3 regions of the Nocardioides marmoraquaticus genome follow, and region 2 is predicted to be linked to each of the others. Evidence: predicted binding sites of a transcription regulator. Region 2 holds the regulator's gene; each other region holds the start of a gene.

Region 1 (10,049 bases), on a different contig from region 2:
GGTGCAGGCCGCCGATGAGCTGGTGGGCGACCGCCGAGAGCGGCCCGCGGTAGGCGACCTGGCCCTCGATGCCCTCGGGCACGATCTTGTCGTCGCTGTCGACCTCGGCCTGGAAGTAGCGGTCCTTGGAGTAGGACTTCTTGCCGCGGCTCGACATCGCGCCGAGCGAGCCCATGCCGCGGTAGGCCTTGTACTGCTTGCCGTTGACGAAGACGAGCTCGCCGGGGCTCTCCTCGCAGCCCGCGAGCAGCGAGCCGACCATCACGCTGTCGGCGCCGGCGACCAGGGCCTTGGCGATCTCGCCGGAGTACTTCATGCCGCCGTCGGCGATGACGGGGACGCCGGCGGGCCGGCACGCCTTGGCGGCCTCGTGGACCGCCGTCACCTGCGGCACGCCGACGCCGGTCACGACGCGGGTGGTGCAGATCGAGCCCGGCCCGACCCCGACCTTGACGGCGTCGGCACCGGCGTCGACGAACGCCTGGGCGCCCTCACGAGTCGCGACGTTGCCGCCGATCACCTGCACGTGGCGGGTGGCCGGGTCGCTCTTGAGCCGCTGCACCATGTCGAGCAGCAGCCGCACGTTGCCGTGGGCGGTGTCGGCGACGAGCACGTCGACGCCCGCCTCGACGAGCGTGGTAGCCCGCTGCCAGGCGTCGCCGAAGTAGCCGATCGCCGCACCCACCATGAGCCGGCCGTGCTGGTCGTTGGAGGCGTGGGGGAACTGCTCGGACTTCACGAAGTCCTTGACCGTGATCAGTCCGGCCAGACGGCCCTCGTCGTCGACGATGGGCAGGCGCTCGCGCTTGTGGCGCCGCAGCAGCGCGGTCGCGTCGTCGCGCGAGATGCCGACCGGCGCGGTGATGAGCGGCATCGGCGTCATGACCTCGTCGACCTTGGTGGTCGCCCACTCCGCGACGGGGGTGAAGCGCAGGTCGCGGTTGGTGATGATGCCGAGGAGGCGGTCGTCGAGGTCGACGACGGGGAGGCCCGAGACGCGGTACTCGCCGCAGATCTTGTCGAGCTCCTCGAGCGTCTTGTCGGGCGTGATGGTGACCGGGTTGGAGATCATGCCGGTCTGGGTGCGCTTGACAAGGTCGACCTGGTAAGCCTGGTCCTCGATCGAGAGGTTGCGGTGCAGCACGCCGAGGCCGCCCTGGCGCGCCATGGCGATGGCCATGCGCGACTCAGTGACGGTGTCCATCGCGGCGCTGACGATCGGCACCTTGAGGCTGATCTCGCGGGTGAGCCGGGAGGTGGTGTCGATGTCGCTCGGCGCCAGGTCGGAGTGACCCGGCAGCAGCAGCACGTCGTCGTAGGTGAGCCCGAGCGGCGCGAAGGGCGCCAGCACCTCGTCGTCGCGGGAGTCGGTCGTCATCGCACCCAGGTCCTTCCACACGCCGTCGGCAGGAAGGGCCAGTCTACGGGCCGGGGCGGCGTACGTCGCCCGGGCCCGGCACCGCGTCAGCGCACCGGCACGGGTCGGCCGGGGCGGGCCCGATCGCCTCCGGGGGAGCGCGGACCGAGCGGGATGCGGGCGCTCAGCACGCCGTCCTGCATCTTGATCAGCGCCCGCATGCCCGTGCCGCAGACCATCGTCACGAAGCCTTCGTCGCGCGCCGAGGCGAGCAGCACCACCTCGCGGGCCCCGCGTCGCGCCGCCAGAGCGCAGGCGCGGTGGAGCAGGGCGGTGCCGATGCCGAGCCGGCGCCACGACGGGTCGACCTCGATGACGAGCTCCTGCTCGGACTCTCCGGTCAGTGCCGCACGTCCGACGACGTGGCGTCCGATCCAGGCCTCGACGCCGGCGGGCGCCTCGGCGTAGTGCACCGGGCCGGACTCCTCCGGCTCGGGTGCCGCCGGACCGGCGGCGAGCGCACGGGCGAGCCCCTCGAGGGCGGCGGCCCGCGAGTGCTCGGTGGCGCTCCACCGCTCGGGGTGCGGACCGAGCAGCCCCTCGAGCAGGCGGGCGGGGTCGGCCCCGGCCACGAGCTCGGTGGCGGCACCGAGCCATCGCGTCGGCTGGTCGATCAGGTCGTGGGTGGTGCAGGGTTCGACGCTCACCTCGTCCCCTCCCGCACCACCCACGAGCTCAGCGACCTCCCGCGCGGACCACGAGTCGGGCGCGCTGAGCACCAGCTCGTCGGTGACCGTGCCGAGATCCGGGAAGATCTGCAGCCCGAGGATGTTGAGCCCGGCCTCGCCGCACGACGCCGCCAGGGCGGCCAGCGCGCCCGGTCGGTCCCGCAACGACGTACGCACCCGGAACAACATGCGCACCACTGTCGCGAGCGCGTGTTGCGGGTCGGCTCCCGGCGTGTTTCGGTCGTGTGACAAGTCCGGGACGCGGCGAGGCCCCCACCCGCCGGAGCGGGAGGGGGCCTCGTCGTGCCTGGTGGGGAGCCGGCTCAGTGGCCGTGACCGTGGCCGTGACCGGCCGCGGCGGGCTCCTCCTCCTCGGGCTTGTCGACGACCAGCGTCTCGGTCGTCAGCAGCATGCCGGCGATCGAGGTGGCGTTGGTCAGCGCCGACTTGGTGACCTTGACCGGGTCGAGGACGCCCTGCGGGAGCAGGTCGCCGTACTCCTCGGTGGCGGCGTTGTAGCCCTGGTTGTTGCCGAGCTCGCGGACCTTGGAGACCACGACGTAGCCCTGCAGGCCGCCGTTCTCGGCGATCCAGCGCAGCGGCTCGTCGGCGGCGCGACGCACGACGCGTACGCCCACGGCCTCGTCACCGGAGAAGCCGAGGTCGCCCTCGAGGGCGGAGACCGCGTGGACGAGAGCGGAGCCGCCGCCGGCGACGATGCCCTCCTCGATCGCGGCGCGCGTGGCGGAGACGGCGTCCTCGATGCGGTGCTTCTTCTCCTTCAGCTCCACCTCGGTGGCCGCGCCGACGCGGACGACGCAGACGCCGCCGGCGAGCTTGGCGAGCCGCTCCTGCAGCTTCTCGCGGTCCCAGTCGGAGTCGGTCGCCTCGATCTCGGCCTTGATCTGGTTGACGCGGCCGGAGACCTCGGCGGCGTCGCCGCCGCCCTCGACGATCGTGGTGTTGTCCTTGGTGACCACGACGCGGCGCGCGGTGCCGAGCACGTCGAGACCGACCTGGTCGAGCTTGAGGCCGACCTCGGGGGCGACGACCTGACCACCGGTCAGGGTCGCGATGTCCTGCATCATCGCCTTGCGGCGGTCACCGAACGCAGGGCTCTTGACCGCGACGGCGTTGAAGGTGCCGCGGATCTTGTTGACCACCAGCGTCGACAGGGCCTCGCCCTCGACGTCCTCGGCGAGGATGAACAGCGGCTTGCCGGCCTGGATGACCTTCTCCAGCAGCGGGAGCAGCTCGGCGATCGCCGAGATCTTCCCCTGGTGCAGCAGGATGTAGGGGTCGTCGAGGACGGCCTCCATCGACTCCTGGTCGGTGACGAAGTAGGGCGAGAGGTAGCCCTTGTCGAACTGCATGCCCTCGGTGAACTCGAGGTCGGTGCCCATGGTGTTGGACTCCTCGACGGTGATGACACCGTCCTTGCCGACCTTGTCGAAGGCCTGCGCGAGCAGGTCGCCGATGTGGCTGTCACGGCTCGAGACCGTGGCGACGGCGGCCATGTCGCTGACGTCGTCGACGTCGCGGGCCGCCTTGCCGAGCGCCTCGGAGACGACGGCCGCGGCGGCGTCCATGCCGCGCTTGAGCGCCATCGGGTTCGCACCCGCCGCGACGGCGCGCAGGCCCTCGTGGACCATCGCCTGCGCGAGCACGGTCGCGGTGGTGGTGCCGTCACCGGCGACGTCGTTGGTCTTGGTGGCGACCTCCTTGGTGAGCTGCGCACCGAGGTTCTCGAACGGGTCGTCGAGCTCGACCTCACGCGCGACGGTCACGCCGTCGTTGGTGATGGTCGGCGCGCCCCACTTCTTGTCGAGGACGACGTAGCGGCCGCGGGGGCCGAGCGTCACCTTGACGGCGTCGGCGAGCTTGTCGACGCCACGCTCCAGCGAGCGACGAGCGTTCTCGTCGAACTCCAGGATCTTGGGCATGTGTTGCCTCCTAGGGCAGAGAGCTTCAGGAACGAGTCAGCCGCGTGCCCGACGCCCGGGGAGCGCCGGGCACGCGGCTGTCACGGGGTGCGTCAGGAGACGACCGCGAGGACGTCGCGGGCGGAGAGGATGAGGTACTCCTCGCCGGCGTACTTGACCTCGGTGCCGCCGTACTTGCTGTAGATCACCTTGTCGCCGACGTTGACGTCGAGCGGGACGCGGTTGCCGTTGTCGTCGATGCGACCGGGGCCGGTCGCGAGGACCTCGCCCTCCTGCGGCTTCTCCTTGGCGGTGTCCGGGATGACCAGGCCGGACGCCGTCGTCTGCTCGGCCTCCAGGGCCTTGACGACGATCCGGTCCTCGAGGGGCTTGATGTTGACCGACACGTGTCGACCTCCACTTTCCACTGAAGTATCGATGGGTTGTCCGATGCGAAGTCTCCGCCTGTGCGGGCACGCCGTCGCGGGGGTCGTGCGCCGTACGGGCGCTGGCACCCTCACGGGGAGAGTGCCAACGAAAAACTAGCACTCCCGCGCAGCGAGTGCCAGGCGACCCCGGGCGACGACGAGGTGAAGAATGCGCGGCGTGGACGTCGACGACTTCGCCTGGCTGCTGACCGACGAGGGGCAGCGAGTGCTGGCGATCGCCGAGGACGGGCCGGCCGACGACGACCCGGTGCAGCGGCTTCCCCGCGTGCGGTCGCTGACCACGCCGTCGCGTGCCGCCACGGCCGTCACCCAGGCGCAGCTGCGCCGCCGCGCCGTGCCCAGGCTCGGCGCCGACGCGGCCCGCATGTACTTCACCCCCGAGGCGCTGGAGCAGGCCACCCGCGCCAGCGTCGCGGCCCACCGCGCGGCCCGGGCCCGGGCCGGCCTGCGCACCAGCGTCGTCGACCTCGGTTGCGGCGTCGGCGGCGACCTCGTCGCCCTCGCCCGGGCGGGGCTCGTCGTCGCCGGCGTCGACAGCGACCCCGTCCGGGTGGCCGTCGCCCGCGCCAACCTCGCGGCGCTCGGGCTCGGCGGGGCGGTGCAGGTCGGCGACGCCACGACGGTCGACACCACCCCCTTCGACCTCGCGTACGCCGACCCGGCCCGCCGTGGCGCGCGGGGCCGCAGCTTCGACGTCGCCGACTGGTCGCCCCCGTGGGACTTCGTGACCTCGCTGCTGCGGCGCGACGCCTGCGTCAAGCTCGCGCCCGGCCTGCCCCACGACCTGGTGCCATACGGCGTCGAGGCCGAGTGGGTCTCCGACCCCGGGCCCGGCGGCGGCGTCAAGGAGGCGGTGCTCTGGTCGGGGGCCCTCGCCAGCACGGTGCGCCGCGCCACCGTCCTCGCGCCGGCCGGGCCCGCCACGCTGACCACCGACGACCTGCCCGACGGCGACCCGCCCGTCGCACCCGTGGCGGCGTACCTGCTCGAGCCGGACGGCGCCGTCGTGCGCGCCGGCCTCGTCGCCGCCGTCGCCGCCCGCGCCGGGGGCCACCTCGTCGACCCGCACATCGCCTGGGTCAGCGCCGAGCGGGCGAGCACGACACCGCTGGCGCGGGCCTACCGGGTGCTCGAGGAGCTGCCGTTCCGCGAGAAGCCGCTGCGCGCGGCCCTGCGCGAACGCGGCATCGGCACGCTGGCCATCAAGACCCGCGGCGTCTCCGTCACCCCCGAGCAGCTGCGGCCCCGGCTGCGCCTGACCGGCGACGAGGCGGCGACGCTGGTGCTCACCCGCGTCGCCGGTCGGGGTACGGCGCTGCTCGTCGAGCCCTGCTGAGCAGCGCGGCCACCGCCAGCCCGAGCACCGTGCCGACGGTGTCGGCGGCGAGGTCGACCAGGTCGCCGTCACGGCCGATCGGCAGGCTCGCCTGCAGCACCTCGGTGAGGGCGGCGTACGCCACCAGGCCGACGCCGAGCGGCAGCGGACGCCACCCGGCGGCCCGGCCCAGCACCGCGAGCGCCGCGAAGAGCAGCGCGTGGACGACCTTGTCGGAGCCGTCGGGTCCGCCCTCCGGCGGTGCCGGCGTCAGGAACAGGTAGAGCGTCAGCCCCACCACGAGCCCGAAGGCGACCCGGGCGAGCCTCACACGTGGTCGCGCTCGGCGCCGATGGTGGTGTCGGGGCCGTGGCCGGTGTGCACCACGGTCTCGTCGGGCAGGTCGAAGAGCGTGGTCCGGATCGAGTCCTTGATCAGGTCGGCGTCGCTGAACGACCGGCCAGTCGCCCCCGGACCACCCTCGAAGAGGGTGTCGCCGGTGAAGACGCAGCCGAGGTCGTGGACGTAGAGGCAGACCGCGCCCGGCGCGTGGCCCGGGGTGTGCAGCACCTTGAGCACGGCGCCGGCGACCTTGATGGTCTGGCCGTCCTCGAGGTCGACGTCCCACAGGACGTCGGGGTGGGTCAGCTCCCACACTTCTCTGTCGTCCGGGTGCAGCAGGATCGGCGCGCCGACGCGCTCGCGCAGCTCGGGCGCGACCCGCACGTGGTCGTCGTGGGCGTGGGTCGCCACGATCGCCTTCACGGTGCGGCCCCCGATCAGCCGCACGATGTCGTCGACGCTGTGCGGGGCGTCGATGACCACGCACTCGTCGTCGTCGCCGACGACCCAGACGTTGTTGTCGACCTCGTGGGTCTCGCCGTCGAGGCTGAAGGTGCCGGACGTGACGACGTGGTCGACCCTCAGGTTGGAGCTCACAGGACCACCACCGAGCGGAGCACCGGCTCCTGGTCCGGGCCGCCGTGCATCTTGTGGAAGGCCGCCTCGACGTCGTCGAGCCCGACCTCCTCGGTCACGAACGCGTCGAGGTCGAGCCGGCCCTGGCGGTAGAGGTCGACCAGCATCGGGAAGTCGCGGCTCGGCAGGCAGTCGCCGTACCAGCTGGACTTCAGCGAGCCGCCGCGGCCGAACACGTCGATCAGCGGGATCTCGGGGGTCTTCATGTCGGGCGTCGGGACGCCGACGAGGACCAGGGTGCCGGCGAGGTCACGGGCGTAGAACGCCTGCTTCCAGGTCTCGGGCCGACCGACCGCCTCGATGACCACGTCGGCCCCGTCGGCGCCCGGGTGCAGCAGGCTGGCGGCGCAGATCTCCTTGATCGCGGCGACCGGGTCGGTCTCCTTGCTGTTGACCACGTGGGTGGCGCCGAGGCCCTGGGCGATCGCGAGCTTGCGGTCGTCGATGTCGACGGCGATGACGACGTCGGCACCCGCGAGCACCGAGCCGGCGACCGCGGCCACCCCCACGCCGCCGCAGCCGATCACGGCGACGCTCTTGCCGCGGCCGACCGCACCGGTGTTGATGGCCGCACCGATGCCGGCCATGACGCCGCAGCCGAGCAGGCCGACCGCGGCGGGACGGGCCGACTCGTCGACCTTGGTGCACTGACCGGCCGCGACCAGCGTCTTCTCGGCGAAGGCACCGATGCCCAGCGCCGGGGACAGCTCGGTGCCGTCCTCCAGTGTCATCTTCTGCTCGGCGTTGTGGGTGGCGAAGCAGTACTGCTCCTCACCGCGCTTGCAGGCCCGGCACTCACCGCACACGGCGCGCCAGTTCAGCACCACGAAGTCGCCCGGGGCCACCTCGGTGACCCCGTCACCGACCGACTCGACCACGCCCGCGGCCTCGTGGCCCAGCAGGAACGGGAACTCGTCGTTGATGCCGCCCTCGCGGTAGTGCAGGTCGGTGTGGCAGACCCCGCACGCCTGGATCGCCACCACGGCCTCGCCCGGACCGGGGTCGGGGACGTTGATGGTCTCGATCGAGACCGGCTCGCCCTTCGCCTTGGCCACGACGGCCCTCACCTGCTGCGGCATGCGTGCTCTCCCTCTCCTGCGTCGGCTGCGTCGCGCCCAACCTAGTGGTCGGGCCCGCGCCGGCGCAGGTACCCGTTCAGGCGCTGACCTGCTCCACCGGCATGCTCGAGTCGGCGGGCAGGTGGAGGGCGGACGGCGCACGGCCGCGGGCGACCATCTCGGCGCCCAGGGCGGCCACCATCGCGCCGTTGTCGGTGCACAGCCCCGGCCGCGGCACCCGCACCCGGATGCCGTGCCGGGCCGCGCGCTCCTCGGCGAGCACCCGCAGCCGCGAGTTGGCCGCGACGCCACCACCGAGCAGCAGGTCGTCGATGCCCTCGGCGACGGCGGCGTCGACGGCCTTGCGGGTCAGCACGTCGCACACGGCCTCCTGGAACGACGCCGCCACGTCGGCCACCGGCACCGGCTCGCCGGCGTCCTCGCGGGCCTGGACCCAGCGGGCGACGGCGGTCTTGAGACCGGAGAACGAGAAGTCGAAGCGGTGCCGCTCGAGGTCGCGCCGCGACGTCAGGCCGCGGGGGAAGTCGATCGACACCGACGAGCCCGAGCGGGCCGCCCGGTCGACGTGGGGGCCGCCCGGGAAGGGCAGCCCGAGCAGCCGGGCGACCTTGTCGAAGGCCTCCCCCGCCGCGTCGTCGATGGTGCTGCCGAGCGGGTCGACACTGGTGGTCACGTCGGCGACCCGCAGCAGCGAGGAGTGCCCGCCGGAGACCAGGAGCGCCAGGCACGGGTCGGGCAGCGCGCCGTGCTCGAGCTGGTCGACCGCGACGTGCGCGGCGAGGTGGTTGACGCCGTACAGCGGGCGGCCGAGACCGAGCGCGAGGCTCTTGGCGGCGGCGACCCCGACGAGCAGGGCACCGGCCAGGCCGGGACCAGCGGTGACCGCCACGGCGTCGACGTCGTCGAGGCGTACGCCGGCCTGGGCGCAGGCCCGCTCGACCGTCGGCACCATCGCCTCGAGGTGGGCCCGCGAGGCCACCTCGGGCACCACGCCGCCGAAGCGTGCGTGCTCGTCGACCGACGAGGCGACCGCGTCGGCGAGCAGCTCGTGGCCGCGGACCAGGCCGACCCCGGTCTCGTCGCAGGAGGTCTCGATGCCGAGGACGAGTGGAGCGCTCACGGGCTCATGGTGGCACGCCCCCGGCCGCGGGTAACGTCGCGGAGATGGACCTCCTCGACGACGCCCGCGCCCTGTCCGACGACCTCGACCGACTGCGCCGCGAGCTGCACGCCGAGCCCGAGATCGGCCTGGAGCTGCCGCGCACCCAGGAGAAGGTGCTGGCCGCGCTCGACGGCCTCGGCTACGAGGTCGCGACCGGCACCGCGACGACGTCGGTCACGGCCGTGCTGCGCGGCGACGCCCGCGACGACACCGACCCCCGCACGGTGCTGCTGCGCGGCGACATGGACGCGCTGCCCGTCGCAGAGGAGACCTGCCTCGACTTCGCCGCCACCAACGGCGCGATGCACGCGTGCGGCCACGACCTCCACACCACGGCGCTCGTCGGCGCGGCCCGGCTGCTCTCGCAGCACCGCGACCAGCTGCGCGGCGACGTGGTGCTGATGTTCCAGCCCGGCGAGGAGGGCTGGGACGGCGCCGGCGTGATGATCGACGAGGGCGTGCTCGACGCGGCCGGGCGGCGCGTCGACGCGGCGTACGGCATGCACGTCTTCAGCTCGGCCTACACGCCCGGCGTCTTCACCAGCCGGCACGGCTCGATGATGTCGGCCTCGCACGAGCTCAAGGTGCGGGTGCACGGCCAGGGCGGCCACGGCTCCATGCCCTTCCGCGCCAAGGACCCCATCGCCGCGATGGCCGAGATGATCACGTCGCTGCAGACGATGGTCACCCGACGCTTCGACGTCTTCGACCCGGTCGTCATCACCGTCGGACGCGTCGAGGGCGGGACCAAGCGCAACGTCATCCCCGACGTCGCCGGCTTCGAGGCCACGGTGCGTCGCTTCTCCGAGCCCAACCGCGAGCGGCTCGCGACCGGCATCACCGACACCCTCGAGGGCGTCGCGCGGGCCCACGGCGTCGAGGTCGAGGTGCTGTTCCGCGACGAGTACCCCCTCACCGTCAACACCGACGCCGAGGTCGACTTCGCCGCCGACGTCGTGCGCGACGTGCTCGGCGAGGAGCGGTGGGAGCCGATGGCCAACCCGATCGCCGGCTCCGAGGACTTCAGCCGGGTGCTCGACGCCGTGCCCGGCGCCTTCG
Region 2 (10,049 bases):
TGACGACCGAGGCCAACCCCGACAGCGTCACGCCGGCGTCGCTGGCCGAGCTGCGCGAGGGCGGGTTCACCCGAGTCTCGTTCGGGATGCAGTCGGCGGTGCCGCACGTGCTGCAGGTGCTCGAGCGCACCCACGACCCGGCGAACGTGCCGCGGGCGGTGCGATGGGCGCGGGAGGCGGGCTTCGAGCAGGTCAGCCTCGACCTGATCTACGGCACGGCGGGGGAGTCGCTCGACGACTGGCGCACCTCGCTGGAGGCGGCGCTCGCGTGTGAGCCGGACCACGTGTCGGCGTACTCCCTCATCGTCGAGGGCGGCACCCGCCTCGCCCGGCAGGTGCGGTCGGGACAGGTGGCGGCGCCGGAGGAGGACGACCTCGCGGAGAAGTACGAGCTGGCCGACGCGATGCTGACCGGAGCGGGGCTGTCCTGGTACGAGGTGTCGAACTGGGCGTCGTCGCCGGCCGCCCGGTGCCGGCACAACGAGCTCTACTGGGCCTCTGCCGACTGGTGGGGCATCGGCCCCGGCGCCCACTCCCACCTCGACGGCGAGCGCTGGTGGAACCTCAAGCACCCCACCGCCTGGTCGGGCCGGCTCGCCCGAGGGGAGTCACCCGCGGGCGGGCGCGAGACGCTGACCGCCGACGACCGGCACCTCGAGCGCGTCATGCTCGAGCTGCGCCACGTCTCCGGCCTGCCGGTCTCGCTCGTGCCCACCTCCCGCGTCGACGCCGTCGTCTCCCGCGGCCTCGCCTTTGTCTCCGGCGACCGCGTCGTCCTCACCGACCCCGGCCGCCTGCTCGCCGACGCCGTGGTGCGGGAGCTGGTGGGCTGAGCGGCCCCTGATTACCCGCCCAGGCGGGTAATCGGTGACTTGTCGGCCGCCGCAACAGTCACGAAGTCACCGAGAATGTCGCCCAGTCAGGCGTCGGGGGCGGTGACGAAGTCGATCAGCTCCTCGACGCGACCAAGGAGCTGGGGGTCGAGGTCCTGGAAGCCGCGGACGCCGCCGAGGATGTGCTTCCAGGCGCGGGCGATGTCGGCCTGGTCGCGGTGGGGCCAGCCCCACTGCTGGCAGACGCCGTGCTTCCACTCGACGTCGCGCGGCACCGTCGGCCACGCCTTCTTGCCGAGCCGCTCGGGCTTCACGGCCGCCCAGATGTCGACGAACGGGTGGCCCACGACGAGCACGTGCTTGCCGACGGGGGAGCGGCGTACCGACTCGGCGATGCGGCTCTCCTTCGACCCGCGCACCAGGTGGTCGACGAGCACGCCGACGCGGCGGCCGGGTCCGGGCTGGAAGTCGCGCAGGTGCTCACCGAGGTCGTCGACGCCGTCGAGGTACTCCACCACCACGCCCTCGATACGCAGGTCGTCGCCCCACACCTTCTCGACCAGCTCGGCGTCGTGGCGGCCCTCGACGTAGATGCGCGACGCCCGGGCGACGCGGGCCTTGACCCCGGCGACGGCGACCGAGCCGGACGCCGTACGGGTCGGGGCGGCGGGCCCTTTCCGGGTCGGGGCGACGAGCACGACCGGCAGGCCCTCGAGCCAGAAGCCCGGGCCGAGCGGGAACGTGCGCCGCTTGCCGCGCCGGTCCTCGAGCGTCACCGTGCCGAGGTCGCGCTCGACCTGCACGATCTCGCCGCACCAGTCGGTGCTGACCTCCTCGACGACCAGGCCGAGGTCGGCGTCGATCTCGGTGGCACGGCCCTTGGCGGTCGCGCGCCAGTCGCCGGCCAGGACGTCGGTGCCGTAGCGGTCGTTCCCGGGGAAGGGGGGAGTCACCGGGCGACGGTACGGCGGCGCCGGGGCACGGCGGCGTACCGACACGGGGCGATCTCTTGCGCCGCCGATCATCGCGATATATCGTCGATACATCAAGAACTTCGCGGCGTGACACGACCGCCGCCAGACCAGAGGAGGACGACCTGCACGGCATGTGGAACGACGAACCGCGCCGGCGCCAGCACGGCGGCCGACGCAACGACATGGGGTGGGGCGCCTGGGGTGGCCAGGCCGGCCCGATGGGCCCGCCCCCGTGGCTGATGCAGATGTTCGGGCCCGAGATGGGGGGTCGACGGGGTCGCCACGGTGGCGGTCGTCCGCGGGTACGCCGCGGCGACGTGCGCTCGGCGATCCTCGACGTCCTCGCGGGCGCCGACGAGCCGGTCAACGGCTACCAGGTGATCCAGCAGATCGCCGAGCGCACCGGTGGGCAGTGGAAGCCGAGCCCCGGCTCGGTCTACCCGACCATCCAGCAGCTCGAGGACGAGGGGCTCGTCGAGGACGCGCCCACGGGACGCAAGGCGCTGCAGCTCACCGCCGAGGGCCGCGACCACGTGCGCGACCACGCCGACGAGATGGCCGCGTTGTGGAAGCCCTTCGAGACCGAGGACGACGTCGACGAGGTCAACTTCAAGCAGGTGATCGGCCAGACCGTCGGCGCCATCGTCCAGGTGATGAGCTCCGGCACGCCGGACCAGCGCGACAAGGCGCTGGGCATCCTCAGCGACACCCGACGCCGGCTCTACGGCCTGCTGGCCGACGGGCCCGAGGGCGACGACGCCGATCCGGAGACCGACGCGGCCGACGAGCTCGACGGGCACGAGGGGCGCTGACGCGTGCCCGGCATGCGGATCGGCGACGCCGAGCGCGAAGTCGCGCTGACGGCCCTGGGCGAGCACTTCGCCCAGGGCCGCATCACCCGTGACGAGTACGACGAGCGCTCCGACGCCGTCTGGACCGCCAAGCACGCCGACGACCTGGCGCCGCTGTTCGCCGACCTGCCCCAGGGCTCGCCGCTCGGGCCGGTGCGGACGGCCGTGCCCGGCCGGGTGCGGGCGTCGCGCGGCTTCGGTGACCGCTTCGGTGACCGCTTCGCCGGCCTGCCCACCCCGGTGCAGGTCGTGCTGGTGGTGCTGGCGGCGGGCTTCGTGGTCTCCAACCTGCCGTTCGTCCTGCTCGCCGGCCTGCTGTGGTTCGTGCTGGCCCGGCACGGGGTCGTCGCCCGCCCGCCGTGGGCGGGGCGCCACGGCCCGCGGAGGGGCTGCGCGCGGTAGCGCCACGCCCTAGGTTGTCTCGCGACCCAGCAGCGGGACCAGGGAGGCGACCGTGGCGAGTGCCAGCACGTCCGAGACCCAGGAGCGGGGGCTGGCGCGGCTCGCGCAGCGCTCCGCCGCGTGGACCGAGAAGTGGTTCCCCGACGCCTACGTCTTCGCCCTCGCCGGCGTCGTCGTGGTCGTCGCGGCGGCCCTGGTCAACGGCAGCTCGCCAGCCGCGGTCGCGCGCGCCTTCGGCGGCGGCTTCTGGGACCTGACGGAGTTCACCCTCCAGATGGCGATGGTCGTGCTGACCGGGTACGTCGTCGCGACCTCGCCGCCGGTGAGCAGGCTGATCGAGCGCATCGCCGTCGTACCGAGCAGTCCACGGGGCGCTGTCGCCTTCGTGGCGCTGCTCAGCTGCCTGGTCTCGATGCTCAACTGGGGCCTGAGCCTGGTCTTCAGCGGCCTGCTCGCCCGCGCCATCGCGCGGCGCCCCGACCTGCGGGCCGACTACCGCGCACTCGGCGCAGCGGCGTACATGGGTCTCGGCGCGGTCTGGGCGCTCGGCCTGTCGAGCTCGGCGGCGCAGCTGCAGGCCACGGCGGCGTCGCTGCCGCCCGAGCTGCTCGAGATCACCGGCGTGCTCGACTTCGGCGACACGATCCTGACCTGGCAGTCGCTGGTCATGGCGGCGGTGCTCATCGTCATCACCGTCGCCATCGCGTGGTTCTCCGCGCCCGAGGGTCGCGCAGTCAGGACCGCCGAGGACCTCCGCATCGACCTCGACGACACGGTCCCCACGCCGCCGGAGCGCACCCGGCCGGGGGAGTACCTCGAGCGCAGCCCCGTGCTGCCCGCCTTCGTCGGGCTGATCGCGCTGCTGTGGCTGGTGCTCGAGCTCGTCGACAAGCCCTTCCTGACGGTCATCAGCAGCCTGAACACCTACCTGCTGGTCTTCGTGGTGCTCGGCCTCGTGCTCCACGGCACGCCGCGCAGCTTCCTCGACGCGGTTTCCAAGGCAGTGCCGACGACGGCCGGCGTGCTCGTGCAGTACCCCCTGTACGCCGCCATGGCCGCGGTGCTGACCCGCGCGACCGGCCGGGGCGGCGAGACCGTCTCGGGCCACCTCGCCGAGCTCTTCACCAGCCTCGGCGGCGGGGGTGGCTTCGCGATCGTGATCGCGATCTACACCGCCCTGCTCGGTCTGCTGGTGCCCTCGGGCGGCGGCAAGTGGCTGGTCGAGGCGCCGTACGTCATGCAGTCGGCGACCGACGTCGGCATGAACCTCGGCTGGACGGTGCAGATCTACAACGCCGCCGAGGCGCTGCCCAACCTCGTCAACCCGTTCTTCATGCTGCCGCTGCTCGCCGTCCTCGGCCTGCGGGCGCGCGACCTCGTGGGCTTCACCTTCCTGCAGTTCGTCTTCCACCTGCCGGTGGTGCTGCTCCTGCTGTGGCTGCTCGGGATGACGTTCCAGTTCGAGCCGCCGGTGGTGCCGTAGGCGGCGTGGGTCGGTGCCGGGTGGGCTCTGCGGCACGGAAGAGGAAAAACGCAAAGAGACCTTTGCAAAGAGACCTTTGCAGTCGTAGGCTGTTCCGCTTGGACCAGCTCGACGAAGCCCTCGCCCGCACCCGCCAGGCCGACCTCGTCGCGGCGAGCGCCGTGCGCCGCAGCCGCCCCGTGCGACGACGCCGGCACGACGAGCCGTGAGCGGCCACGCCGTACGCCGCCTCGACCGGGGGGCGCTGCTGGGGCTGGCGCACCCGCTGCGGGTGCAGCTCTACGACGCGCTCAGCTCGCAGGGGCCGGCGACCGCGAGCGAGCTGGCCCGGCGGCTGGGGGAGTCGAGCGGCTCGACGAGCTACCACCTGCGCCAGCTCGAGCGGCACGGCTTCGTCGAGACCGACCCCGACCGCGGCAACCGCCGCGAGCGCTGGTGGCGCGCCACGCGCGAGTTCATCCAGACGCGCAGCCGCGACTACGCCGACGACCCGGCCACGGCGCAGGCCCACCGGTTGCTCAGCGACGAGTGGGTCCGCACCCGACGCGCCCGCCAGGACCACTGGCGCGCGACGCGGCGGCAGTGGCCCGAGGCGTGGCAGGCGGCCGCGGGCGACAGCATCAGCCACCTGTGGCTGACCACCGAGGAGGCCGACGAGCTGCAGCAGCAGCTGGTCGCGACCGTGACGGCCTGGGTCGAGCGCGCCGCCGACCGCGAGGGCGAGGCGGCGTACCAGCCCGTCGAGGTGCAGCTGTCGGCCTTCCCCGTGGGTGACCCGCCCGCCACGTGAGTCGTGTGCCCGAGGGGCCGCCATGGCGCCCTCTCAGGCACACGACCCGGGTCAGAGCAGCGGGAGCCGCTTCTGCGAGCGCGGCAGGTGGGCGTAGCCGCGGGCGACGGCGTGGGTGAGCGCCTCGGTCGGGTAGGGCCACGAGGCGGCGCCGAGCGCCTCGGCCGCGGGCACCCCGCGGGTGGCCAGGTCGCGGATGGTCTCGGCGACGACGCCGATGGCGGCGCGCTGCTCGGTGACGAAGTCGAGGTCGACCGGCGCGCCGTGACCCGGTACGACGACCGTGCCCGGCCCGCACAGGCCGGTCGCGAGGTCGAGCGTCAGCGGCCACTCCATCGGCCAGCTGTCGTCGCCCCACACGGGGTGGCCGGACTCCTCGACGAGGTCACCGGCGAGCAGCACGTCGACGTCGGTCAGCCGCACCACCAGGTCGCCGGCGGTGTGGCCGCGGCCGGGGTGCACCAGCTCGACCGCCCGGTCGCCGAGGTCGACGACCGCGACCGACGAGAAGGTGCGGTCGGGCGGCGAGACGACGGCCGCCCGGGCCTCGTCGGCGCGGGGCCCCTCGGCCCGCGCGGCGTCGGCAGCCACCGCCACGAAGTCGGCCGCGTCGTGGGCGGTGACGACCACGCCGTCACCGGCGGCCCGCGCCGCGGCGTTGCCCAGCACGTGGTCGAGGTGGGCATGGGTGTTGACGACCTCGACGAGCGGCGCGCCGGTGGCGCGTCGCACGGCGTCGAGCACCTCGCCCAGGGCCGCGTCGGAGGTGTGGGTGTCGACGAGCAGGAGGCCGCGGTCGCCCTCGACGGCCGTGACGTTGACGTCGTACCAGGGGTGCCGCACGACCCAGACCCGGTCGGCGACCTCGCTGAGCGTGGGGGTGTCGGGCACGTCACGACCCTACGGCCGCCGTGACCGCGCAGTAGACTTGGCACTCGGTGCGCTGGAGTGCCAGCGTGGCCCCGAGACCTGCCCCTAGCACCCGACCAGAACGCCCGACCCGGCACCCGCAGAGGAGGAGACATGAGCGAGGCCCGTCGCCTGGCCGTCCTCCGCGCGATCGTGGAGGACTACGTCTCGACCCGCGAGCCGGTGGGCAGCAAGGCCCTGGTCGACCGGCACCACCTCGGCGTCTCGCCCGCGACCGTGCGCAACGACATGGCCGCGCTCGAGGAGGAGGGGCTGATCGCCCAGCCGCACACCAGCGCCGGGCGGATCCCGACCGACAAGGGCTACCGCTTCTTCGTCGACCGGCTGACCGAGGTCAAGCCGATGTCGGCCGCCGAGAAGCGCGCGATCCACCGCTTCCTCGAGGGCGCCCACGACCTCGACGACGTCGTCACCCGGTCGGTGCGGCTGCTGGCGCAGCTGACCCAGCAGGTCGCGATCGTGCAGTACCCGTCGCTGGTGCGCTCGACGGTGCGCCACGTCGAGCTGGTCCCGCTCACGGCGAGCCGGGTGCTGCTCGTGCTCATCCTCTCGACCGGCCGCGTCGAGCAGCGCGTCGTCGAGCTGCCCACCGAGGTCGGCGGCGACACCCTGGCCGCGCTGCGCTCGCGACTGCTCCTCGCCGCCGTCGGGCAGCGCCTCGGCGACGCTGCGACCGCGATCGGCGACCTCACCGAGCAGGTCGAGCCCGACGACCGCACCGTGGTCGCCGTCATCGGCGCCACGCTCGTCGAGGCGATGTCGCAGGAGGCCGCCGAGGGTCGTGTCGTGGTCGGCGGCACCGCCAACCTCGCCCGGTTCGGCGACGGCTTCGACGTCGCGGTCAAGCCGCTGCTCGAGGCGCTCGAGGAGCACGTCGTGCTGCTCAAGCTGCTCGGCGAGTCGACCTCGCCCGACGCCGTGACCGTGCGCATCGGCCACGAGGGCCCCTACCAGGAGCTCGCGACGACGTCGGTCGTCGCCACCGGGTACGGACCCGGCAGCGAGGTGATGGGCTCGCTCGGCGTCGTCGGCCCCACCCGCATGGACTACCCCGGCTCGATGGCCGCCGTGCGCGCCGTCGCCCGCTACGTCTCCACCATCCTCGACCAGGCCTGACCCGGTCACCCGCCCGAAGCCCGCTCCGCACCAGCCCGTCAGACAGAAGGAAGGCACGTGCCCCAGGACCCCTACGAGATCCTCGGCGTCTCCCGCGAGGCGACCGCCGACGAGATCAAGAAGGCCTACCGCCGACTGGCGCGCCAGCTGCACCCCGACGTCAACCCCGACCCGGCCACGCAGGAGAAGTTCAAGGAGGTCTCCGCGGCCTACGAGGTGCTCTCCGACCCCGAGAAGCGCCGGATGTACGACCTCGGCGGCGACCCGTTCGGTCGCGGCGGCATGGGCGGTGGCGGCGGTCAGGGCGCCGGGTTCTCCTTCACCGACATCATGGACGCCTTCTTCGGCGGTGCGGCCGGCCAGCCGCAGGGCCGTGGCCCGCGACCGCGGGCGCGCCGCGGGCAGGACGCCCTGGTGCGCATGGAGGTCAGCCTCGCCGAGGCCGCCTTCGGCATCACCGAGGAGCTCAAGGTCGACACGGCCGTGCTGTGCGGGGTCTGCGAGGGCTCCGGCGCCGCGCCGGGCTCGCAGCCGGTGACCTGCGAGACCTGCCACGGCCGGGGCGAGGTGCAGCAGGTGCAGCGCTCGTTCCTCGGCGAGGTGCGCACGCTGCGGCCGTGCTCGGCGTGCCGCGGCTACGGCGAGATCATCCCCGAGCCGTGCCGCGAGTGCTCCGGCGACGGCCGGGTCCGCTCGCGCCGCACCCTGACCGTCAAGGTCCCGGGGGGCGTCGACACCGGCACCCGCGTGCAGCTGCCCGGCGAGGGCGAGGTCGGGCCCGGCGGCGGTCCCGCCGGCGACCTCTACGTCGAGGTGCAGGTCGTGCCGCACGACGTCTTCACCCGCGACGGCAACGACCTGCGCGCCCACATCACGGTGCCGATGACCGCGGCCGCGCTCGGCACCACGGTCAAGCTGCCGCTGCTGGAGGCCGACGTCGCCGAGGAGGACTCCGACACGGAGCTCTGGACCGACGTCGACATCCCCGCCGGCACCCAGTCCGGCACCGAGCGGGTGCTGCGCGGGCGCGGCGTGCCCGCGCTGCGCTCCGGGGTGCGCGGCGACCTCAAGGTCACCATCGAGGTCGAGACACCGTCGCGGCTCGACGACCGGCAGTCCGAGCTGCTGCGCGAGCTGGCCAGGCTGCGCCGCGAGGAGTCGCCCGACGGCCGCATCAACCAGCCGCACAAGGGCATGTTCGGCCGGCTGCGCGACGCCTTCAAGTGAGTGCCTCGCCCGGCGCGGGCCTGCCCGTGCTGTGGGCCGAGGTCACCGGTCTCGCGGCCGGTGCCACCGTCGCGCTGACCCCGGAGGAGGCCCGGCACGCCGCCGTACGCCGCCTCGGCCCCGGCACCGAGCTGCTGCTGACCGACGGCGACGGTACCGGTGCCCGCGCCGAGGTGGTCGAGGCGTCGAAGACCTCGCTCACCGCCCGGCTCACCGACGTCTGGGCCGCTGAGCCGCCGCGCCCGCGGCTGACGGTGGTGCAGGCGATCCCCAAGGGCGAGCGCGCCGACCTCGCCGTCGAGGCGCTGACCGAGGTCGGCGTCGACCGTGTGGTCGCCTGGCAGGCCACCCGCTGCGTCGCCGTCTGGCGCGGCGAGCGGGCCGCCAAGTCGCTCGCCCGGTGGCGCACCACCGCGCGCGAGGCGGCCAAGCAGTCGCGCCGGCTGCGCTGGCCCGCGGTGACCGGCCCTGCCTCGCTCGACGACGTCGTGCAGCTCGTGCGGGCAGCCGACCTGGCAGTCGTGCTGCACGAGTCGGCACGGCTGCCGCTCGCCGAGCTCGCCGTGCCCCTCGACGGCGACGTGCTCGTGGTGGTCGGCCCCGAGGGCGGCCTCACCGACGACGAGGTCGCCGCGCTCGCCAACGCCGGCGCCAGCACCTGCCGGCTCGGCGACACCGTGCTCCGCACCTCGACCGCCGGCCTCGCCGCCTGCGCCGCCCTGCTCGCGCAGACGACCCGCTGGGTGTGAGGCCTCACTCGGCGATCGTCAGCCGGCTCCGGGCGACGTACGGCGCGGTGCCCTCGCCGTCGGACGGGTCGGTCTCGCCGACCTCGAGCACGTAGTCGCCCGGCGGAGCGTCGAGCTCGAAGGAGTACGGCGACGGGGTGCAGCACTGCTCGGCGGTGGTGAAGCCCTCGCGCACCACCTCGTCGCCGTCGAGCAGCCGCCAGGTCACGGTGCCCTCGAAGGTCGCCGCGAGTCCCGTGACGGTGACGGGCGACGGGACGGCCGCCCCGTCTGCGACCGTCTCCACCGTCACCGGAGCGAGGGCGGCGCCGTCGGCGAGCAGGGGGGTGTCGGCGCCGGGCACGAAGGACGCGTCGGCCCGACCGCCCGAGGTCATGCGCACCTGCACGTCGGGGTCGTCGAGCGCGGTGGCGACGGTCCACGCCACCGCCTGGCCTAGGAGCGGCACGTCCTTCGGCGCCTCGGACAGGTCGACGGCGCTGCCGAGCCCGAGGTCGACGGTGACGACGCCGGACGACCCCGAGACGGAGACCTGGGCGACCCACCCTGGGGTCTCGTCGAACCACACCGGCCGCAGGCTGCGCGCCTCGGGCGCGACGAGCAGCGTCTGCTCGACGGCCGCCTGCAGGGGGTCCTCCCCGGTGTCGACCTCGCGAGGGTCGGCCGTGAGCCGGGGCCCTGCCGGGGTGTCGAC
Region 3 (10,049 bases), on a different contig from region 2:
CACGGTCACGCTCGCGGGCGACGGCCTCGACGGGGCGTGCGAGCTCGGCTACGACGAGCTGGTGCTGGCGACCGGGTCGGTGCCGTTCGTGCCGCCTGTTCCCGGGCGCGACCTCGACAACGTCTTCGTCTACCGCACCATCGCCGACCTCGAGGCGATCCGCGCGGCGGCCGAGGCGGGGGCCCGGGTCGGGGCGGTGATCGGCGGCGGCCTGCTGGGGCTGGAGGCCGCCAACGCGCTGGCGCAGCTGGGGCTCGAGACCCACGTGGTCGAGATGGCGCCGCGGCTGATGGCGGTCCAGGTCGACGAGGCGGGCGGCGCGATGCTGACCCGCCACGTGGAGCGGCTGGGGCTCGGCGTGCACGTCGGCGCCACCACCGAGGAGGTGCTCGGCGAGGACGGCCGGGTCACCGGCCTGCGGCTGCGAGACCGCGGCGACCTGCCGGCCGACGTCGTCGTGTTCTCCGCGGGCATCCGGGCGCAGGACCGGCTCGGCCGTGACGCGGGCCTCGACCTCGGCGAGCGCGGCGGCGTGCTGGTCGACGAGCAGTGCCACGCCAGCGCGCCGGGCGTCTGGGCGATCGGCGAGTGCGCCGCTCCCGCCGGCCGCACCTACGGCCTGGTCGCCCCGGGCTACACGATGGCCGAGGTCGTCGTCGACGCGCTCACGGGCGGCGAGGGTCGCTTCACCGAGGCCGACATGAGCACCAAGCTCAAGCTCATGGGCGTCGACGTCGCCTCCTTCGGCGACGCGTTCGCCACCACCCCCGACGCGCTCGAGCTGGTCTTCGCCGACGCCGTCACCGGCGTCTACAAGAAGCTCGTCGTGCGCGAGTCCGACGACGGCTCGTTCGTGCTGCTCGGCGGCGTCCTCGTCGGCGACGCGACGGCGTACGGCGTGCTGCGGCCGATGGTCGCCTCGGGACTCGCCCTGCCGGAGAACCCGGAGGAGCTGATCCTCCCCGCGGGTCGTGGCGGCGCGGAGATCGGGCTGCCGGACGAGGCCCAGGTCTGCTCGTGCAACGACGTCAGCAAGGGTGACATCGTCGAGCGGGTCCGCAGAGAGGCCTGCGACTCCCCCGCCTGCGTCACCCGCTGCACCAGCGCCGGCGCCACCTGCGGGTCGTGCAAGCCGGTGGTCAAGAAGATCGTCGAGGACTTCTTCGCCTCGGTCGGGCGCGAGGTCGACCGCAGCCTGTGCGAGCACTTCGCGCTCACCCGCGCCGAGCTCTTCGACGTGGTGCGCGTGCACGGCCACACGTCGTTCACGCAGGTGCTCGACGCCCACGGCACCGGCCGCGGCTGCGACGTCTGCAAGCCCGCCGTCGCCTCGGTGCTCGCCACCCAGCTCAACCACCACGTGCTCGACAAGGGCAACCGCACCCTGCAGGACACCAATGACGCCTACCTCGCCAACATCCAGAAGAACGGCACGTACGGCGTGATGCCCCGCGTCGCCGGCGGCGAGATCACGCCGGAGAAGCTCATCGTGCTCGGCGAGGTCGCCCGCGACTTCGGCCTCTACACCAAGATCACCGGCGGCCAGCGCATCGACCTGCTCGGTGCCCGGGTCGAGGAGCTGCCCGCCATCTGGCGGCGGCTCGTCGACGCCGGCTTCGAGTCCGGCCACGCCTACGGCAAGTCGCTGCGCACGGTGAAGTCCTGCGTCGGCTCGACCTGGTGCCGCTACGGCGTGCAGGACTCCACCTCGATGGCGATCCGGCTCGAGGAGCGCTACCGGGGTCTGCGCTCGCCGCACAAGCTGAAGTCCGGTGTGAGCGGGTGCGCGCGCGAGTGCGCCGAGGCCCGCAGCAAGGACTTCGGCGTCATCGCCACCGAGAAGGGCTGGAACCTCTACGTCGGCGGCAACGGCGGCGCCACCCCCGCCCACGCGCAGCTGCTGGCCGGTGACCTCGACGACGAGACGCTGGTCCGCTACGTCGACCGCTACCTCATGTACTACGTCCGCACCGCCGACCGGCTCCAGCGCACCTCCACCTGGATCGAGAGCCTCGAGGGCGGGCTGGACCGCGTGCGCGCGGTCGTCGTCGACGACGTGCTCGGGCTCGGCAGCGAGCTCGAGGCCGCGATGGCCCAGCACGTCGACACCTACTTCGACGAGTGGGCGGCGACCCTCGACGACCCCGACAAGCTCGCCCGCTTCGTCTCCTTCGTCAACGCCCCCGACGTGCCCGACCCCAACGTCACCTTCGGCTCGCGCCGCGGCCAGACCGAGCCCGCCCTGACCGACGGCCCCGTCGACCTCGGCGCCTCCATCCCCGTCGGGGCCCCCCGATGAGCGCACGCGTGGTCTCGACAGGCTCGACCGACGAGACCACCTCGCCGGTCGAGACCCGCTCGCCGGTCGAGCCCGTCGAGACCACCACCTGGACCGAGGTCTGCCACCTCGACCGGATCGACCCCGAGAGCGGGGTGGCGGCGCTGGTCGACGGGCGGGCGGTGGCGGTCTTCCGGACCCACGACGACGCCGTGCACGCCCTCGACAACTACGATCCCTTCTGCCGGGCCTCGGTGCTGGCGCGCGGCATCGTCGGCACCCGCACGATCGCCGGGGAGACGGTCCCGTACGTCGCCTCCCCGATGTTCAAGCAGGGGTTCGACCTCCGCACCGGCCAGTGCCTCGACGACGCCGACGTCCGCGTGGCGACGTACGCCGTCGAGGTCACCGACGCTGGTGTGGTGCGGGTGGCGGGCACGACGTGAGGGAGGAGGCGCCGGTGGGTGAGGGTCCGCTGCGCGGCTACCGCGTCGGGGTGACCGCGGCGCGCAAGCTCGACGAGCAGGCGGCGCTGCTCGAGCGCCGCGGCGCGACCGTGGTCAAGGCGCCGGCGCTGTCGCTGGCGCCGCACCAGGTCGACGCCGACGAGCTGCGGGCGGCCACGGAGCGGGTGCTGGCGCAGCCGGTCGACCTGTTCCTGGCCACTACCGGCATCGGCCTGCGCACGTGGTTCTCCGCCGCCGACGGCTGGGGCCTGCTCGAGCGGCTGGTCGCGCACCTCGAGCCCGCCGAGATCCTGGCCCGTGGACCGAAGAGCGTGGGGGCGCTGCGCCGGCACGGCCTGCGCGAGCTGTGGGCGCCGGAGTCGGAGGAGTTCGACGACGTGCTCGACCACCTGCGCGGACGCGACCTCGAGGGCCGCCGGATCGTGGTGCAGGAGCACGGCCAGTCGCTGTCGATGGCGGCCCACGCGCTGCGCCGGCGCGGTGCCGACGTCACCACCGTGAGCGTCTACCGGGTGGTGCCGGCCGAGGACCCCGAGCCGATGTTCGCGCTGATCGACCTCGTCGCCGACCGCCAGCTCGACGCCGTCACCTTCACCTCGGCCCCCGCGGTCGCCGCCATGATGGAGGCGGCCGGCTCGGTCGGGCGCCGCGACGAGGTGGTCTCGGCCTTCCAGGCCGACGTCGTGGCCTCGTGCGTCGGGCCCGTCACCTCGGCGGCCTTCGAGATGTGGGGCGTGCCGACGGTCTATCCCGAGCGCTCCCGCCTCGCCGCCATGGTCAAGCAGCTCGAGACCGAGCTGCCGTCGCGCCGCGACGGCCTCGCCCTCGAGCTGGTCGGGGGCCACCAGCTGCTGCTGCACGGCGACGAGGTGCTGCTCGACGGCGCCGAGGTCCGGCTCTCACCCGCGCCCGCCGCGGTGCTCCAGGCCCTGGTCTCCAACCCCGGCAACGTCGTCTCGCGGCGAGCGCTGCTGGCGATGCTGCCGAGCGGCACCGCCGGGTCCGAGCACGCGGTCGAGATGGCCGTCGCGCGGCTGCGCGCCGCGATCGGCACCCGGTCGGTGCAGACCGTCGTCAAGCGCGGCTACCGCCTCGCCGTCGACCCGGTCGCGTCGTGAGCCCACTGACTACCCTGGACCGGCCGCGACGAGGAGGTGCCCCCATGAACGCGACCCGGCTCGTCACCGTCGCCCACGGCACCCGCAAGCGCCCGGCCAACGCGACGGCCGTCGAGACGACCCGCCGTGCGGCCCAGCGGCTGGGCGTCGAGGCGGTGACGTCGTACGTCGAGCTGTGCGAGCCGCTGCTGACCGACGTGCTGGCCGGCTCCGACCAGCCGACCGTCGTGGTGCCGCTGCTGCTGTCGACGGGCTACCACCTGCGCCAGGACCTGCCCGCGGCCGCCAAAGGCCGGCCCGCCGTGGTCGGCCGCTCGCTCGGGCCGCACGCCCTGCTGGCCCAGGCACAGGTCGACCGGCTGCTCGAGGCCCGCGCCGAGCGCGGCCGACCGGTCGTCATGGTCGCCGCCGGGTCGAGCGACCCGCTCGCCACCCGTGACCTCGAGCGCGCCGCCCAGCTGCTCGGCCGCGCGTGGGGCGCTCCGGTCCGCATCGCCACGATGTCGGGCCTGGGCGAGCGCCCCGAGGCCGTCGTGCGCCCCGGCGACGTCGTGTCGCCGTACCTGCTGGCCGGCGGCTTCTTCGCCGACCGCGCCGCCCGGGTCGCCCGCGAGGCCGGCGCCGCCACCGTCGCCGAGGTGATCGGCACCCACGACGCCGTCGTCGACCTGCTCTGCCGTCGCGTCACCGCCCTGCTCAACGCCGACCTGCCGCTCCTTCGCGGCGCCTGAGGGGCGCCGGCCGGCGCACGGTTTCGCGGGCGCCGGCGTACGGCGGTAGCGTGCGGGCAGCACAGGGGTCCGGTGCGTCAGTGGTGGGGTGGCGCACGACGTCCGCCGTCGTACCCCGGAGCACCCGCGTGACCCTCACCGAAGCACCCGTCCCTGCGCCCACGCTGCGCACCGTCGCCGCCACCCCCGGGCCCGTCTTCCTCGCGCTCGACGCGGCCGCTCGGCTGCCGACCGCGACGCTCCCGCTCGGCACGCTGCTGCTGGTCGCCGAACGCACCGGCTCCTACGGCACGGGCGGCCTGGCCGTCGCCGCGCTCAGCCTCGGGGGCGCCGTGGGCGGTCCCCTGGTGGGAGCCCTGGCCGACGGCGCCGGGCAGCGTCTGGTCGCCGTGGTGGCGACGGCGCTGCAGGCGACCGCCCTGGTCACGCTGCTGCTGACGGCGCTGCCCCTGCCCGCCCTGCTCCTGCTCGGAGCGCTGGTCGGCCTGGCCAACCCACAGCTGGGCGCGATGGCTCGCACCCGCTGGTCGGCGATGGCGCGGGGTCGCGCCGACGAGCGGCGGTTCGTCTCGTCGGCGATGGCGCTGGAGGGCGCGCTCGACGAGGTGTCGTTCGTGCTCGGGCCCGTGCTGGTCGGCACCCTCGCCGCGCTGGTCTCCCCCGCCACGCCACTGTGGCTGGCCCTCGGGCTCGCACTGGTCGCCCACCTCGGATTCGGGCTGCACCGCACCGCGCTGCCCGGCCGCGCCCGCGCGGCCGAGGAGCACCGCGGTCCGCTGCCCGTCGGCCGGCTCGCGGTGCTGCTGGTCGGCCTCGGCGCGGTCGGGGTCGTCTTCGGCGCCTCGCAGACCGGTCTGGCCGCGCGGCTCGCCCTCACCGGGGACGACGCGCTGACCGGGCTCGTCTACGGCCTCGGCGCCGTCGGGTCAGCCGTCACCGCGCTGCTGACCACCCGGCTGCCGGAGCGGGTGCCGCACGAGCTGCGCATCGCCGTCTCCGGGTCGGCCATCCTCGTCGCCGGCCTGCTGCTCTCGACCGCCGCTGGCCCGGTGGGCCTGGCCGTTGCCATGCTGCTGATGGGCACCGCCCTCGCACCGACGCTGATCAGCTCCTACGCCCTCGCCGAGCGGATCGCGCCGCCCGACTGGGCCACCACCACGATGACCGCGCTCTCCACGGCCAACGTCGTCGGCGTGGCCGCCGGCGCCGCGCTCGCGGGGGGCCTCGTCGACGGTGCCGGACCGACCGCCGCGCTGCTGGTGACGAGCGCCGCCGGGCTCGTGGTGCTCGGCGCCGGGCTGGTCGCGCGGCGTACGTCCTGAGGATTCGGCGGACGTCCCCACGCCGCGTCCGCCATGCTGGCCGCGACGCCTCGGGCCAGCAGCGGACCGGGCGCGCGACGTGGGGGACACACAGATGCGCAGGAGACTCGGCACGGCGCTGGCAGCGGCGGCGATGGTCGTGACGGTGGCCGGGTGCGGCGGTGGCGGGTCGGAGGACTCGTCACAGGAGGAGGCGACCGAGCAGGCCTCGGAGGCCCCCGCCCCGGAGACGGGTGACCGCCCCTCGGTCGCGGACCTCGCCGCTGCGCTCGAGCGTGACGGCGAGGGGATCACCGCGGAGCAGGCCGAGTGCGCGGCCCAGGTGCTCGTCGACTCCGACTTCTCCGACGCGACGCTGGCCTCGCTCGCCGCGGGCGACGAGACCATCGAGGGGATGGCCAGCGAGGAGGACCTCCGGGCGCTCGACACCGCGGGCCCGAAGATCGTGGAGTGCTACGGCCTGGGCGGCTGAGCCGGCGCCGCGGGGCGCCACACCCGCCAGGTCCACCAGACCAGCGGCACCTGCAGGGGCAGCCGCACGAGCGTGCCGAGGAGGTACGCCGTGCTCGCCTCGCCCGCGCGGTGGTCCGACCACGCCTCCCAGGTCTGCCAGAGGTTGCCCGGGAAGATCGCGACCAGCAGCACCGCGGCGGCGAGACCGCCGACCCGACGCGTGCGCGGCACCACCATGAGCGCGGCGCACGCGAGCTCGAGCACGCCGGAGACCACGACGACCGCGGTCTGCGCCGGGAGGAAGTCCGGCACCTGCGCCGCGAACGCCGACGGCCGCACCAGGTGGACGACCCCGCTCGCGGTGAACAGCACCACCACGACCCACGCCCACCGCAGCGGTGGTGCGCTCACGTCGTCTGCTCCAGGTCGGCCTTCAGCGCGGCCAGGGTGCGGGCGATGTTGCGTCGCTGGAACTCCGCGAAGGGCCGACCCGCCGCGACCTTGTCGAAGGCGTTCGCAGCCCAGGCCGGCCAGCCCCGCCGGCCGTCGGACCAGGTCTCGGTGACCCGCGTGCCGCCGTCGACGGCCTCGAAGGCGTAGTCCCACCGGGCGACCTCGACCTTCAGGCCGAGCCGCTCCGGTCCCCAGCCGACGACGTCGAAGCAGAACCGCTCACCCGGCACCGAGCGGCGTACGACGCACGCGGTCGACCACCGCGCCCGCCCCCGGCGGTTGCTGCCGCGGAAGGTCTCGCCCTCGGTCAGCGGCCGTGCCTCCGCAGCGGTCGTCGCGCCGGTGTTCTCGGGGCTCCACCGCGGCATCTGCGTCGGGTCGGCCACCTGCTCCCAGACCGTGACCGGGTCGACCGCGAGGACGACCACGCTGTCGCTGACGGTGAGCTGTCTCGTCGTACGCGCCACGACCGGAGCCTAGGTGGTGGCTCCTGACCTGCCGCACGCCCCTGCTCGGCGAGGAGAACGGCCAGGTCGCCACCGTTGCGAAGCCCCGAGGCGGCCGGGCCCCCGAACGCCACAGGGCCCCACCCCGGACTGATCGGGATGGGGCCCTGCGAAGCGTCGGGCGCCTGGACTCAGAAGTCCATGCCGCCCATGCCGCCGGTCGGGTCGCCCGCGGGGGCGGCCTTCTCCGGCTTGTCGGCCACGACGGCCTCGGTGGTGAGGAACAGCGCGGCGATCGACGCGGCGTTCTGCAGCGCCGAGCGGGTCACCTTGGCCGGGTCGATGATGCCCTCGGCGACCATGTCGACGTACTCGCCCGACGCGGCGTTGAGGCCGTGGCCCGGGGTGAGCCCGGCGACCTTCTCCGCGACGACGCCGCCCTCGAGGCCGGCGTTGACGGCGATCTGCTTCAGCGGGGCGGAGGTCGCGACGCGCACGATGTTGGCGCCGGTGGCCTCGTCACCGTCGACGTCGAGCTTCTCGAACGCCGAGGCAGCTGCCTGCACCAGGGCGACGCCGCCGCCGGCGACGATGCCCTCCTCGACGGCCGCCTTCGCGTTGCGCACGGCGTCCTCGATGCGGTGCTTGCGCTCCTTGAGCTCGACCTCGGTGGCCGCGCCGACCTTGATGACGGCCACGCCGCCGGCCAGCTTGGCGAGGCGCTCCTGCAGCTTCTCGCGGTCGTAGTCGGAGTCCGACTTCTCGATCTCGGCGCGGATCTGGTTGACCCGACCGGCGATCTGGTCCTGGTCGCCCGAGCCCTCGACGATGGTGGTCTCGTCCTTGGTGATGACGACCTTGCGGGCCTGGCCGAGCAGCTCCAGACCGGCGCTCTCCAGCTTCAGGCCGACGTCCTCGGAGATGACCTGGCCACCGGTGAGGATCGCGATGTCCTGCATCATTGCCTTGCGGCGGTCACCGAAGCCGGGGGCCTTGACGGCGACCGACTTGAAGGTGCCGCGGATCTTGTTGACGACCAGGGTCGACAGGGCCTCGCCCTCGACGTCCTCGGCGATGATCAGCAGCGGCTTGCCGGACTGCATGACCTTCTCCAGCAGCGGCAGCAGGTCCTTGACGGTGCTGACCTTGCTGTTGGCGATGAGCACGTAGGGGTCGTCGAGGACGGCCTCCATGCGCTCGGGGTCGGTCATGAAGTACTGGGAGATGTAGCCCTTGTCGAAGCGCATCCCCTCGGTGAGCTCGAGGTCGAGCCCGAAGGTGTTCGACTCCTCGACCGTGATGACGCCTTCCTTGCCGACCTTGTCCATCGCCTCGGCGATGGCCTCGCCCACGGAGGCGTCGGCGGCGGAGATCGACGCGGTCGCGGCGATCTGCTCCTTGGTCTCGATGTCCTTGGCCATCCCGAGCAGCTGCTCGGAGACGGACTCGACGGCCTTCTCGATGCCGCGCTTGAGCGCCATCGGGTTGGCGCCGGCCGCGACGTTGCGCAGGCCCTCGCGGACCATCGCCTGGGCGAGCACGGTCGCGGTGGTGGTGCCGTCACCGGCGACGTCGTCGGTCTTCTTCGCGACCTCCTTGACGAGCTCGGCGCCGATCTTCTCGTAGGGGTCCTCGAGCTCGATCTCCTTGGCGATGCTCACACCGTCGTTGGTGATCGTGGGGGCACCCCACTTCTTCTCGAGCACGACGTTGCGGCCCTTGGGGCCCAGGGTGACCTTGACCGCGTCGGCGAGGGTGTTCATCCCTCGCTCGAGCCCGCGGCGGGCCTCCTCGTTGAAAGCAATCAGCTTCGGCATGACTGGTGGTGGTTCCTCACGCTCGGTGATGGTCGGCCGCGGCGTCGCCCGCGACGGACGGTCCGGACGACCTGGCGGACCCTTCCCGCCAGCGCTCCCGGACCTCGACGGTCACGGCCTGGATGGTTGTGCGGTGGTGCTTGGGGTTGGCACTCACCCACGGTGACTGCCAACTCAATTTTTAGCACTCGCCCCCAGCGAGTGCAAACGTCTCCCCCCGCTCCCGCCGACCCGTGAGTGCGGGCGGTCAGGACGCGGCGACGCCGCCGCTCTCGCCCTCCAGCGCTGCCACGAGGGCGGGCAGCAGCGCCTGGGCGGTGCGCTTGTAGCCCAGCGACGACGGGTGGAAGCGGTCCGCGCTGAAGTGGGCGTCGGGGTCGACGACGAAGAACGGGCCGACCGCGGTGGCGAGCGGCACCACCCGCGCCCCGAGGGGCAGCACCGCAGCCGCCTGGGCCGACGCCAGCTGGCGCGACGCCATCGAGCCCAGGGTGCGCAGCGGCTGCGGCACGGGGCGGAGCGCACCGAGGTCGGGGCACGTGCCGACCACGACCTCCGCGCCACGCTCGCGCAGCGCCCCCACGCAGTCGACGAGATGGGCCACCGAGGTGGCCACGGGCACTCGGTGGGTGACGTCGTTGCCGCCCACGACCACGACGGCCAGGTGGGGTCGGTACGACGCCGGGAGCGACGCCAGCTGTGCCTCGAGGTCCTTGCTCTCCGAGCCCACCACGGCGGCCGTGTGCAGCCGTACGGCGCGCTGCGTGCGCTTGGCGAGACGGCGCGCCAGGTGGGCGCCGAGGGTGTGCTTGGGCAGCTCGGCACCCAACCCCGCGGCGACGGAGTCACCCATGAGGAGCAGGTCGACGCGGTCGCCGTGCTTGCGCTTCCAGGTGCGGTCGGCCGCGAGGGCCTCCTCGCCCAGCGGCTTGCCGATGGCAGCGCGCGCCACGGCCGCCTGGCG

What was found. The regulator HrcA, encoded in region 2, represses chaperone genes, less so after heat shock. The targets are predictions, from matches to a motif close to TTGGCACTCGNNNNNNNCGAGTGCCAA.
Region 1: a site for HrcA is predicted at 4,550-4,576, ahead of groES (co-chaperone GroES). Genes of this name have one in related genera too.
Region 3: a site for HrcA is predicted at 9,232-9,258, ahead of groL (chaperonin GroEL). Genes of this name have one in related genera too.

The regions. Positions count from the first base shown of each region.
Region 1 covers NZ_BAAHAA010000026.1:15,382-25,430, forward strand. The annotation lists gene guaB (IMP dehydrogenase) at 1-1,378, opposite strand, end outside; gene ACYU8I_RS16195 (GNAT family N-acetyltransferase) at 1,465-2,274, opposite strand; gene groL (chaperonin GroEL) at 2,409-4,028, opposite strand; gene groES (co-chaperone GroES) at 4,121-4,414, opposite strand; gene ACYU8I_RS16210 (class I SAM-dependent methyltransferase) at 4,605-5,792, shown strand; gene ACYU8I_RS16215 (VanZ family protein) at 5,743-6,102, opposite strand; gene ACYU8I_RS16220 (MBL fold metallo-hydrolase) at 6,099-6,710, opposite strand; gene ACYU8I_RS16225 (S-(hydroxymethyl)mycothiol dehydrogenase) at 6,707-7,828, opposite strand; gene tsaD (tRNA (adenosine(37)-N6)-threonylcarbamoyltransferase complex transferase subunit TsaD) at 7,905-8,948, opposite strand; gene ACYU8I_RS16235 (M20 metallopeptidase family protein) at 8,993-10,049, shown strand, end outside.
Region 2 covers NZ_BAAHAA010000014.1:71,969-82,017, forward strand. The annotation lists gene hemW (radical SAM family heme chaperone HemW) at 1-833, shown strand, start outside; gene ACYU8I_RS12015 (DUF3097 domain-containing protein) at 920-1,786, opposite strand; gene ACYU8I_RS12020 (PadR family transcriptional regulator) at 1,939-2,619, shown strand; gene ACYU8I_RS12025 (DUF1707 SHOCT-like domain-containing protein) at 2,632-3,060, shown strand; gene ACYU8I_RS12030 (short-chain fatty acid transporter) at 3,113-4,543, shown strand; gene ACYU8I_RS12035 (ArsR/SmtB family transcription factor) at 4,749-5,333, shown strand; gene ACYU8I_RS12040 (MBL fold metallo-hydrolase) at 5,385-6,224, opposite strand; gene hrcA (heat-inducible transcriptional repressor HrcA) at 6,357-7,379, shown strand; gene dnaJ (molecular chaperone DnaJ) at 7,437-8,606, shown strand; gene ACYU8I_RS12055 (16S rRNA (uracil(1498)-N(3))-methyltransferase) at 8,603-9,355, shown strand; gene ACYU8I_RS12060 (Gmad2 immunoglobulin-like domain-containing protein) at 9,360-10,049, opposite strand, start outside.
Region 3 covers NZ_BAAHAA010000031.1:275-10,323, reverse strand. The annotation lists gene nirB (nitrite reductase large subunit NirB) at 1-2,299, shown strand, start outside; gene nirD (nitrite reductase small subunit NirD) at 2,296-2,724, shown strand; gene ACYU8I_RS17265 (uroporphyrinogen-III synthase) at 2,739-3,863, shown strand; gene ACYU8I_RS17260 (sirohydrochlorin chelatase) at 3,908-4,594, shown strand; gene ACYU8I_RS17255 (MFS transporter) at 4,723-5,916, shown strand; gene ACYU8I_RS17250 (hypothetical protein) at 6,011-6,388, shown strand; gene ACYU8I_RS17245 (DoxX family protein) at 6,370-6,780, opposite strand; gene ACYU8I_RS17240 (SRPBCC family protein) at 6,777-7,289, opposite strand; gene groL (chaperonin GroEL) at 7,460-9,085, opposite strand; gene ACYU8I_RS17230 (SGNH/GDSL hydrolase family protein) at 9,333-10,049, opposite strand, start outside.